2 regions of the Promicromonospora sp. CA-289599 genome follow, and region 1 is predicted to be linked to the other one. Evidence: predicted binding sites of a transcription regulator. Region 1 holds the regulator's gene; the other holds the start of a gene.

Region 1 (5,512 bases):
CAACAGTGTCGAGAACACCGCGGTCGAGCCGTTCGCAGCGCAGAAGGCTCGACCGGCCTTCCTCGGGAGCCGGGACTTCACACCGGTCAGCTGAGGCAGCGCCGAAAGACAAGGCCGCTGACCTGGTCGTTCACCAGGTCAGCGGCCTCCATCACCGATGGATCAGCCGGACTTGCGGCGGAACATCTTCTGCACGGGGCCGGTCGTCTCCGAGCCGTGCACCGCGCCGGTGTTCACATCGCCCGCGGAGGTCCGGCTCCGAGCCGCGTTCTTGCGGTCCAGAGCCTCCTTGAACTTCGCCTTCGCGTCCGTGCTCGGCGCTGTCGCGACCTTGGGCTCTTCAACACCCTTGGTCTCGGCCACCTCGGCATTGGGCTTCTCGTCCGTCACACCGATCACCTCCTCTTGTTCCGGGGGTCCCTCGATCGGGTCCGTCGTCGGCCCCAGCCTGCACCACGGCGCAGCCGGGTGCCAACATTTTTGGATTTCACCTGGGCGAGCGCGGCCGACGACGGCGCGCCGGGCCGGGCCGGCTCCTATGCCTGAGCGGCGGCGGCCCGCTCGGCGCGCTCCGCGCGGAGCGAGGTGATCGCGCTCTCGAAGTCCTCGAGCGAGTCGAACGCCTGGTAGACGCTCGCGAACCGGAGGTAGGCGACCTCGTCGAGCTCGCGCAGGGGGCCGAGGATGGCGAGACCCACCTCGTACGCGTCGATCTCCGCGCTGCCGTTGCTCCGCAGGGTCTCCTCGACCCGCTGGGCCAGGATCGCCAGGTCGTCGTCGCTCACCGGACGCCCCTGGCACGCCTTGCGCACACCCGCGGCGACCTTGTCGCGGCTGAACGGCTCGGTGGCGCCGGAGCGCTTGACCACGGACAGGCTCGCGGTCTCCACGGTGGTGAACCGCCGGTTGCAGTTCGGGCACTGCCGCCGCCGCCGGATCGACAGGCCGTCGTCGGCAGTCCGCGAGTCCACCACGCGCGAGTCGGCGTGGCGACAGAACGGGCAGTGCATGCTCACTCCTGCGTGGTCGACCATCGACCGGAGGCCTCCGGTCGCGCCCCGACCGTAAGCGGGCAAACCACCCCCTTGCAACATAGCCGCAACATTCGTCGGTGAATCGACGCCTTCGGTCACTCCTTGGGCAGGAGCAACAGCTCCCCGACGCGCACGCTGCCGGTCGACATCCCGTTCAGCTCCTGCAGCCTGCCGACCGCGTGCCGCACGTCCTCGCCGGGCCTCGCGACCTCCTGGGCGAAGCCCCAGAGCGTCTCGCCCGGCTGCACCGCATGCACCCGGACCTCGGTGGGCTCCCCCGGGGAGCTGGCGACCGCCGTCGCCCCCCACGTGACCATCGGTGCGACCAGCAGCATGGCGAGCAGCACGAGGACCACGCGGCCGCGCCGGGTGAGCCGCAGGCCGGCCAGGCCCAGCCGGTCGGCGAGCGTGCGCCCCTCCGCCGGGGTGTACGCACGAACCGCAGCCGGTCCGGCCGCCGGTGCGTACGCCCGGCCATACGACGGCGCATACGCCTGTTCATACGTCGGGGTGTACTGCCGCAGCGGGATCACGTCCCCCATGGCCCCTCCTCGAAGTGTGCAGAGCTTCTGTCGTTCATACAAGCGTTCGTCGAACGCCCGTACCATTGTGTAGCACGGGACACCGTCCATGTCGAGACACGCTCGAACATTCGTTTGAGCCGAGCGCGTTTGTGACCTAGAGTGGGTAGCGCACAGGAGAACATTTGTCGGAACGGGAGGGGCACGGGCATGACGGGACGGGACGGGACCAGCGACACGAGAGCCGTCGACACGGCAGCCTCCGGCGTCGCCACGCTGGACACGCCAGCCGACAAGGCGGTCGCTGACGTGCACACGATCTCGCCGACAGACCGCCTCACCGAACGGCAGCGCCTCGTGCTGGACACGATCCGGCAGTCGTTCGAGACGCGCGGCTATCCGCCGTCGATGCGCGAGATCGGCGAGGCCGTCGGGCTGGCCAGCCCGTCGAGCGTCAAGCACCAGCTCCAGATGCTCGAGAAGAAGGGCTTCCTGCGCCGCGACCCCAACCGGCCGCGCGCCATGGAGCTCGTGGAGCCGATGGCCGAGCAGGTCGACAAGCCGACGCGCGGCGAGATCCACTGGCCCGAGCCGCGCCGCAGCGGCCAGGTCCACTGGGGTGGCTCCGTGCCCGACGACGCCAGCACTCCCCCGCCGTCGTACGTGCCGCTCGTGGGCCGGATCGCGGCCGGTGGCCCCATCCTTGCCGAGCAGGTCGTCGAGGACGTGTTCCCGCTCCCCCGCCAGCTGGTGGGCGACGGCGAGCTGTTCCTCCTCAAGGTCGCCGGCGACTCGATGGTCGACGCCGCGATCTGCGACGGCGACTGGGTGGTCGTGCGGCAGCAGAACGTCGCGGAGCAGGGCGAGATCGTCGCCGCCATGATCGACGGCGAGGCCACGGTCAAGACGTTCAAGCAGACCGACGGTCACGTGCTGCTGCTGCCGCAGAACCCGGCCTACGAGCCGATTCCCGGCGATGAGGCCCAGATCCTCGGCCGCGTGGTCGCGGTGCTGCGGTCCCTGTAGCCGGTAGGGCGTCCAAGGACGACGAGAACGGGGTTGTGTTCCGATGCCGATCCGGCAGGAACACAACCCCGTTCTCGTCGTCCTTGGGGCCGTACGGCCGCTGCGTCAGAAGCCGAAGCGCTTCTGGACCGCGCGCACGCTCTCCGCCGAGGCGCGAAGGCCCGCCAGCTCGTCGTCGGACATCGGCACCCGCACGTTGGCCGTGACACCCCGCCGGTCCACGAGCGACGGCACGGACAGACACACGTCGCTGATGCCGTGGTAGTCGTCCAGCAGCGAGGACACCGGCATGATCCGGCCCTCGTCGTTGAGCACCGCCTCGATGATGCGGGTAGCAGCCAGGCCGACGGCGTAGTTGGTCGCCCCCTTGCCGGAGATGATCCGGTACGCGGAGTCGACCACCTCGCGGTGCACCTCCGTACGCACCGCGACGTCGAGCGGCTGCTTGCCGCCCAGGGGCTCCCAGTCGAGCAGCGGCACGCCGCCGATCGAGGCCGAGCTCCACAGCGCTATCTCCGAGTCGCCGTGCTCTCCGGCGATGTACGCGTGCACGTTCCCCACCGCCACGCCGCAGCGCTCGGCGAGCACCACGCGGAGCCGGGAGGAGTCCAGGACCGTGCCGCTGCCGAACATCCGCTCGCGCGGCAGGCCGGAGATCTTGAGCGCCGCGTAGGTCACGACGTCCACCGGGTTGGTCACCATGACGTACGTGGCGTCCGGCGCGACGTCGACCAGACCGGGCAGGATGTCGCGCATCAGGCCGATCGTTCCCTCGGCGAGGTCGATCCGGGTCTGCCCTGGCTTCTGCTTCGCCCCCGCGGTCACGACCACGACGTCAGCTCCCGCGCAGACGCCGACGTCGTCCGAGCCGATCACCTGCGCCTGGGGCGTGAACATGAGGCCGTGCTGGAGGTCGAGCACCTCGGCCTCGACCTTCGCCCGGTTCACGTCGTGCAGGGCGATGGTCCGCGCCGAGCCCCGCGCGAGCGCGGCGAACGCCAGCGTGGAGCCCACCGCGCCCGCGCCCACCACAGCGATCTTGGTGGTGCGGGTGCCGGAGGACCGGTCGGCCGGGATGTCCGAAAGGGCTGCCATGCTCCCCAGACTAGGTGTCGAGCCGGACTAGGTGTCGAGCCTCGCCAGCGCGGCGCGCACCAGTGCTGGGTCGGTGGTCGGCCAGAACCCCGGCATCGAACGAGTGAGGAACGATGCGTAGCGGGCCGTCGCGAGGCGCGGGTCGAGGACCGCCACCACTCCCCTGTCGTCCATGCTCCGCACGAGGCGCCCGGCCCCCTGTGCGAGCAGCAGTGCCGCGTGCTGCGCGGACACCGCCATGAACCCGTTGCCGCCTGCCTGCTCCACTGCCTTGGCGCGTGCCGCCTTGACCGGGTCGTCGGGGCGCGGGAACGGGATGCGGTCGATCAGCACGAGCTGGCACGACGGACCCGGCACGTCCACGCCCTGCCACAGGGACAGCGTGCCGAACAGGCATGCCTCCGGATCCTCGGCGAACTCGCGCACGAGCGTGGGCAGCTGGTCGTCACCCTGCGCCAGGATCGGGAGGTCGAGCCGCTCGCGCATGGCCTCGGCCGCGGCGTTCGCGGCGCGACGCGAGGAGAAGAGCCCGAGCGTGCGGCCGCCGGCGGCGGTGATCAGCTCCGCGATCTCGTCGAGCTGCGCCTCCGTCGTCGGCTCGCGGCCGGGCGCCGGGAGGTGCCGCGCGATGTACAGGATGCCCTGGCGCGGGTAGTCGAACGGGCTGCCGGCGTCGAGACCCTGCCACGGCGGGGCATCCTCGCCCTTGAGGCCGAGCGTGCCGGCCACCGCGTCGAACGTGCCGCCCAGCGCCAGCGTGGCCGACGTGAAGACGCCCGTCGCCTCGCCCAGCAGGTGCATCCGGATCAGACCAGCCACGTGCAGCGGCGCCGCGTGCAGCCGGGTCACGTTGTCGGCGAACCCGCCCCAGTTGTTGTCAGGGCGTGAGCACCACAGCACGTCGGCGGTCGTGTCCTGGAACGACATGCGTTCCGCCGTCTCGAAGAGCTGCAGCATGGCGCCCTGCGCCATCTTCAGGCCGGGTTCGGGCTGGCCCGGAGCCTGTCCCTTGCTACCGCTCGCCTCCGGCTTGAGCGTGCTCAGCACCTCGCGGGCGGCGTCGCGCACCGCGGCCACCGCCAGGCGCAGCTCGTCGGGCAGACCGTTCGGGAACCGTTCGGCGGGGGCCGTCACCAGCAGCGTCCCCAGCGCCTGGGCCGCGGCGTCCAGCGCATCGGTGTTGGTGCCCGCGTGCCGCCGTGCCAGGCGTGCCGCGCTCTCCACCGAGGCCATGGACAGGTCCACGGTCGCCGAGGACGTGACCCGGTCCGTGAGCTCGTGCGCCTCGTCCACCACCACGACGTCGTGCTCCGGCAGGATGCCGGGGCTACCGGTGGCCGCGATGCCGAGCATCGCGTGGTTGGTCACCACCACGTCGGCCTCCCGGGAGGTGGCCCGAGCCTTGTCGGGGAAGCACTCGGCGAGCATCGGGCACTTGCCGCCCAGGCACTCCATGGCGGTCACCGAGACCTGGCGCCACGCCCGGTCCGGCACGCCCGGCACGAGGTCGTCGCGGTCGCCCGACTCCGTCTCGTTCGCCCACTCGTGCAGACGGCGGACGTGGTCGGCGAGCGTGGCGCCGTCGTCCCTGCGCCGGCCGCGAGCGCCGCCGGAAGCCGCGGGCTCCTCGGTGCGCGGGTGGTCCTCGCCGCCGGGCAGGTCGAACAGGGTGGGCTCGTCGGCGGGGTACCCGCCCCCGGCCTTGTGCACGCAGAGGTAGTTGTGCCAGCCCTTGAGCAGTGCGATCTTCGGTTCGCGCGGGAGCTGCGGTGTCACGGCCTTGGCCACGAGCGGCAGGTCGCGCGTGATGACCTGGCGCTGGAGGGCGAGCGTCGC
Region 2 (5,512 bases), 410 kb from region 1:
GTGGTCGCGTCGTTGTCGGTGGTGGTGGTCTTGCCGGTCCAGTGCATGGTGATGTTCTTGGTGTCGACGAGCTGGTGGTGGTACCAGCACAGCAGGGCACTGTTCGTCACCGACGTGCCCCCACCATCAGCCCAGTGGGTGATCGCGTGGTGGACCTCGCAGCGTGAGGGTGGTTGGTCGCATCCTGGCCAGACGCAGTGCTGGTCCCTGGCGATGACGGCGCGTCGCATCTGTCCGGTCACGGTGCGTTGGGCGCGTCCGACGTCCAGGACGGCGCCGTCGGCTCCGAACACGATCCGGGTCACCGCACTGTGACACGCCAGGCGACGCACCAGGGCGCGTGGGGCACGCTCGCTGGTCTCGGTGAACACGGGACCACCAGACGTCAGCAATCCGGCCACTGCCGTCGGACTGGCTGTGTCGGTGCCTGCGGTACCCGCTGTGCCTGCGGCACCCGTTGCACTCGTTGCGTCTGGTCGGGTCGTGGAGCCGGGTCGGGTCTGTCCGCAGGTCAGGCACAGGCCGTCGCGGGTGCGGGTGACCTGGGTGACGAACTCGTTCCACGACACGGTCACGTTCAGGTGCGGTGCGATCGCTGCCCCTGGGGAGGCCTGGTTCGTGTCCAGCACCACCCGCGCGACGTCCGCGAGGCCTTGTGCGCGGCGCTGCGTCGTGGTCCGGGCGTCGTCCGCGGACGGGGCGCCCAGGACCGCGTTGATCGCGGTGCTGACCAGGAGGCCGTGCTCGTCGGTGAGGAACCCGGCCACGTGGTACCCGCCGAACGTCTTGGCCAGGTCGAAGAACTCACCGTGGGCTGCCTTGTCGTCATCGAGGTCGTCGGTGTCCGGGTCGGTCACGGTCGCGAACCGGCGCGCGACCGTGCGGAACTGGTCCGCGTTCAACACACCCGCCTCACGCAGCACGATGCCCTCACCCGTGACCAAGGTCCCCTCCGTGACCGCGCCTTCCAGCACCTGGGTGACCAGCTCCCGGGTACGGGTCCCGTCGGGGTCGTCTGCGGGGTCGGGGAGGTCGACGGCAACGGTCTGCACGAACTGTTCCGGGGTGGTGGTGTGCCCGGTACGGGTATCGATCAACCACGCCAACGCATCCGTACGCGTCTCACTGGTGGGTGCGACCTCCGTCATCACGCGGGCGTGGTCGACACCCAGGGTTCCGGCGACCAGGCGCTCCCGGGTCACGGGGAGCGCGGTCGCCAGACGCCGCGCGATGGTCATGTCCTTGCCCGCGGTGCGCGCGGAGATCCCTTCACGCAGGCGTAGCCAGGTCGTGAACGTACGCGTCATGCCACCGGAGCGCCAGGAACCCTCGGCTTCGATCCTCGGTAGCAGGGTGTACCGGACCCCGTCCAGGCGGCCGGTCAGCCGACGGATCCGGGTGTGGGCCTCGACCAGGCGGCCGATGCTCGGCGCGTCCCACCCGGTCAGGGTCTCCGGGGTGGTCAGGGTGGTGAGGTGGTCGATCTCGTTCTCGATCCGGGCGAGGGTTTCCTCGATCGAAGCCGCAGCAGGAGGCGGGCCACTGGCCGGACCACTGTTCGTCGTCTGCTCCACCATGCCCACCCCCGCCCATCTGAATCGCTGATGTCTAGTTCTCACTCCCTCGGTGCATCTATTATCTCGAACACTCGTGCGGTCTGCTTGGTGGATTTCAAATCTGTGGATAACCCTTCATGCCGCCGCTGCGATGCCCAAGGGCAGCCCCGAAAGTCCCGCCGAGCCAAGGCGTGTCGACCGATCTGCCGGACAGGCCCATCCCACGCTCCGCAACGAAACAGTCCTTGACCGCACACCGGATGGTGCGCGGTCGAGGACCGTGGTCGAGCCGGTACCTACGCCGTCAGGAGAGCTTCCGGCGGTACGCGGCAGTGGCCAGGACGTACGCGACCGCAAGGATGCCGACGCACCAGCCGAGCGCCACCCAGATGTCCGTGCCCACCGGCTGCTGGGCGAGCAGGTCCCGGATCGTGTTGACGATGGAGGTGACGGGCTGGTTCTCGGCGAACCACCCCACGGGGCCGGGCATGGTCTCGGTGGGTACGAAGGCCGAGCTGATGAAGGGTAGGAAGATCAGCGGGTAGGAGAACGCGCTGGCGCCGTCAACGGTCTTGGCCGACAGGCCGGCGATGACCGCGAGCCAGGTCAGGGCCAGCGTGAAGAGGGCCAGGATGCCCGCGACGCCGAGCCAGGCCAGCACACCCGCGCCCGAGCGGAAGCCCATGAGCAGGGCCACGAGCACGACTATCGTCACCGAGACCAGGTTGGCGACCAGCGACGTCAGCACGTGACCCCAGAGCACCGCCGAACGCGCGATCGGCATGGACTGGAACCGCTCGAAGATGCCGCCCTGCATGTCGAGGAACAGCCGGTAGGCCGTGTACGCCATACCCGACGCGATGGTGATGAGCAGGATGCCGGGCAGCAGATAGTTGACGTAGTTGTCGGTGCCGGTGTTGATCGCGCCGCCGAAGACGTAGACGAACAGCAGCATCATGGCGATCGGTGTGACGGCGGTGGTGATGATGGTGTCGGGGCTGCGCATGATGTGGCTCAGGGAGCGCCCGGTCAGGACGGCGGTGTCGCCGAAGAAGTGCTTGCTCATGGTCTCGTTCCTCACTTGTCCGTGCTGACGGGGGTGCTGGGCGGGTCGCCGGCGGTGCTGTCGCCGACGACGGCGAAGAACACGTCCTCGAGAGTGGGCTGCTTCTCGACGTACTCGACCTTGGCCGGCGGCAGCAGGGCCTTCAGCTCGGCGAGGGTGCCGCTGACGATGATGCGGCCCTGGTGGAGGATCGCGATCCGGTCGGCGAGCTGTTCCGCCTCGTCGAGGTATTGCGTGGTGAGCAGCACCGTCGTGCCGTTCCGGGCGAGCTCCTTGACGGCTTCCCACACCTCGATGCGGGCCTGCGGGTCGAGGCCGGTGGTGGGCTCGTCGAGGAAGATGATCGGCGGGTTGCCGATCAGGCTCATCGCGATGTCCAGCCGGCGCCGCATGCCGCCCGAGTAGGTGGCGGCCTTGCGCCCGCTGGCATCCGTGAGCGAGAACCGGGTCAGGAGGTCGTCGGCGATCTTGCCGGGGTTGGTCAGGTGCCGCAGCCTGGCGACCAGGATCAGGTTCTCCCGCCCGGTGAGGACCTCGTCGACCGCGGCGAACTGCCCGGTCAGGCTGATCGACTCCCGCACGTCGGCGGCCTGTGTGGCGACGTCGTACCCGTTCACGCTCGCGGTGCCGGCGTCGGCCCTCAGCAGGGTGGACAGGATCTTGACGACCGTCGTCTTGCCCGCGCCGTTGGAACCCAGCAGGGCGAAGATGCTGCCCCGCGCGACCTCGAGGTCCACGCGCTTCAGGACGTGCAGGTCCTTGTACGACTTCTCGACGTTCTGCACTCGGATGGCGGGCTCGCGGCTCCGCTCGCTGTTCGTGCTCATGGTCTTCCCTTTCTGGGGAACGCTGGGGAACGGTTTTTGGGTAGGGGGTAGCCAGGAAGGTGGTTCGGGTTCTTTCTCGGGCCGACGACGCCGGTCCGCGCCTCAGGTCAGGTCGGGCTCATACCCGGCCAGTGCTCGCGGAAGTTCAGGGACCTCAGGGCCGCCGGACGATGACGTCGCCCCAGCCCGTGCTGGCGTGGATCTCCGCGGTGGCCTCGTTCTCGACGGGGCCGTCCGTGGGGGTGAGCTGGTTGTGGACGGTGCCGTGCTCCGAGGCGATGTCGAGCCACGCGGCGGTGCCCTCGGGCACGTCGACCTCGATCGAGCCGTAGGACGTCGTGAGCGTGACGCTGCCCGACTCGACCCGGTCGACGCGGATGCCGGCATGCGCCGACTTCACGCAGAGGGTGCCGTGGACGCGGCCCACGGTGATCTCCGCGTGCGCCCCGACGACGTCCAGCGTTCCCGTCACGGACCCGACGGTCGTCGTCCCGTTGCTGGCGCGGATGGTGCCCTCGCCGGAGAACTCCGTGACCCGGACCCCGCCGGCGCTCACCTTCATGGAGGTGGGCCCCGTGGCCCGGCCGACGACGACGGACCCGGCGGAGACCTTGAGGTCGAGGCGGGCTGCCTCGTCGAGCCGGACGTCGCCGCCGTTCAGGGTGAGGTCGACGTTGCCGAGCAGCCCCTCGGCGTACAGGGAGCCGGCCTTGCCGCTGAGGTGCGAGCCGATCGGCAGCTCGATGTTGACCTGCGCGCCGCCGGCCGCGAACGGAAGGACGTACTGCTTCCAGGAGGACGGGTAGATGATCGTGACGGCGTCACCGTCACGCTGGACGCGGGTCTCCTCGGCGGCGCGCACCGAGCCCGACTTGGTGGGGTCGGCGGGCAGGACGGTCACGACGACGTCGTCGCGCTCGGAGGCGACCACGTGCAGGTTGCCGAAGGGCACGTCCACGACGACCGGGACGGGGCTGGTGGCGGGGAAAGTGGGCATGACAACTCCAGGTGAGGACAAGGGCGGGAAGGCGAGGGGGTAGCGAACCGGCGGCGAGCCGGGTGGTGTCGGAGTGGTGTCGCTGCGGGTCAGCGCACCCAGCCGGTGAGGCGGTTCCCGCTCGGCAGCCCGGAAGCGGTCTGCGGGGCGGGGCGCGCGGTGGGCCGGTCGAGCGCGGCGGCGACCGCCCGCACCAGCCAGGTGTTGACCGAGACGCCGTCACGGGTGGCGGCCGCCTCGGCCTGCGTCTTGAGGTGGTCGGGCAGACGCAGGGTGGTGCGCGTGGTGGCTCCCGCGTCGGCGTCGGCTGCGGTGCCTGCCGGCCCGGCGGGGGTGGGCGGCGTCGCAGCCTGCTCAGCGACGGCGGTGGGCACAGCGGCGGGCACGGCGGCCGCGGGTGCGGCGACGACGAACTCGGGCTCGCCACCGCGAAGGCGCACGTCGACCGAGCCGGGTGCGAGCTCCGCGGAGATCTCGCCGGCCGCGGCGGACAGGGCCTCGAGCAGGACGAGCCGTGCGGCGGCGTCGAGCGGGGCGGTCAGCCGGCCGGCGATCTTGCGCACCTCTTCCCCGCCCGCGGCGGCCGCGGTGGAGAGCTGGCGCTGCAGCTCGTCGACATATCTCGTGAGGTCCATGACCCCACTATGACACCACTCGTGGTGTCAGTGCAAGACCTGTGACGTCATTTGCGACACCAAAGCGGTGTCACGTGGTGTCATCGCTTAAAACCGCAGGTCAGAGACGTGATGCGCTAACGACCGCCCGGCTGGACGAGCCCGTTCTCGTACGCCGCGATGACGAGCTGCGCGCGGTCGTGCGCGTTCAGCTTCGTCATGACCCGGTTCACGTGCGTCTTCGCGGTGTGCGGAGAGATGGCCAGCAGCTCCGCGATATCGGCGTTCGAGCGGCCGGTGCCGACGAGCGCCAGCACCTCCGACTCACGTTCGGTCAGGTCGTGCAGCGCCCGCGACGGCTCGCTCGTGTGCAGCCGTTCGGACCGCACGTACCTGTCGATCAGCGTCCGGGTCGCGACGGGGGAGAGCAGAGCATCACCCCGGTGGACCGC

What was found. Region 1 encodes LexA, which represses DNA repair genes until DNA is damaged. Its sites were predicted from a motif close to TCGAACANNTGTTCGA; they were not measured.
Region 2: the regulator LexA is predicted to act here: its motif matches at 1,641-1,656, upstream of ACQEVI_RS23045 (DUF222 domain-containing protein).

The regions. Positions count from the first base shown of each region.
Region 1 is NZ_JBNJNI010000001.1:4,770,240-4,775,751, reverse strand. It holds gene thpD (ectoine hydroxylase) at 1-94, shown strand, start outside; gene ACQEVI_RS21275 (DUF5302 domain-containing protein) at 163-390, opposite strand; gene nrdR (transcriptional regulator NrdR) at 537-1,010, opposite strand; gene ACQEVI_RS21265 (LysM peptidoglycan-binding domain-containing protein) at 1,130-1,576, opposite strand; gene lexA (transcriptional repressor LexA) at 1,766-2,581, shown strand; gene ACQEVI_RS21255 (L-lactate dehydrogenase) at 2,687-3,676, opposite strand; gene ACQEVI_RS21250 (ATP-dependent DNA helicase) at 3,704-5,512, opposite strand, start outside.
Region 2 is NZ_JBNJNI010000001.1:5,177,850-5,183,361, forward strand. It holds gene ACQEVI_RS23045 (DUF222 domain-containing protein) at 1-1,577, opposite strand, end outside; gene ACQEVI_RS23050 (ABC transporter permease) at 1,861-2,622, opposite strand; gene ACQEVI_RS23055 (ABC transporter ATP-binding protein) at 2,634-3,449, opposite strand; gene ACQEVI_RS23060 (DUF4097 family beta strand repeat-containing protein) at 3,604-4,446, opposite strand; gene ACQEVI_RS23065 (histidine kinase) at 4,536-5,081, opposite strand; gene ACQEVI_RS23070 (response regulator transcription factor) at 5,198-5,512, opposite strand, start outside.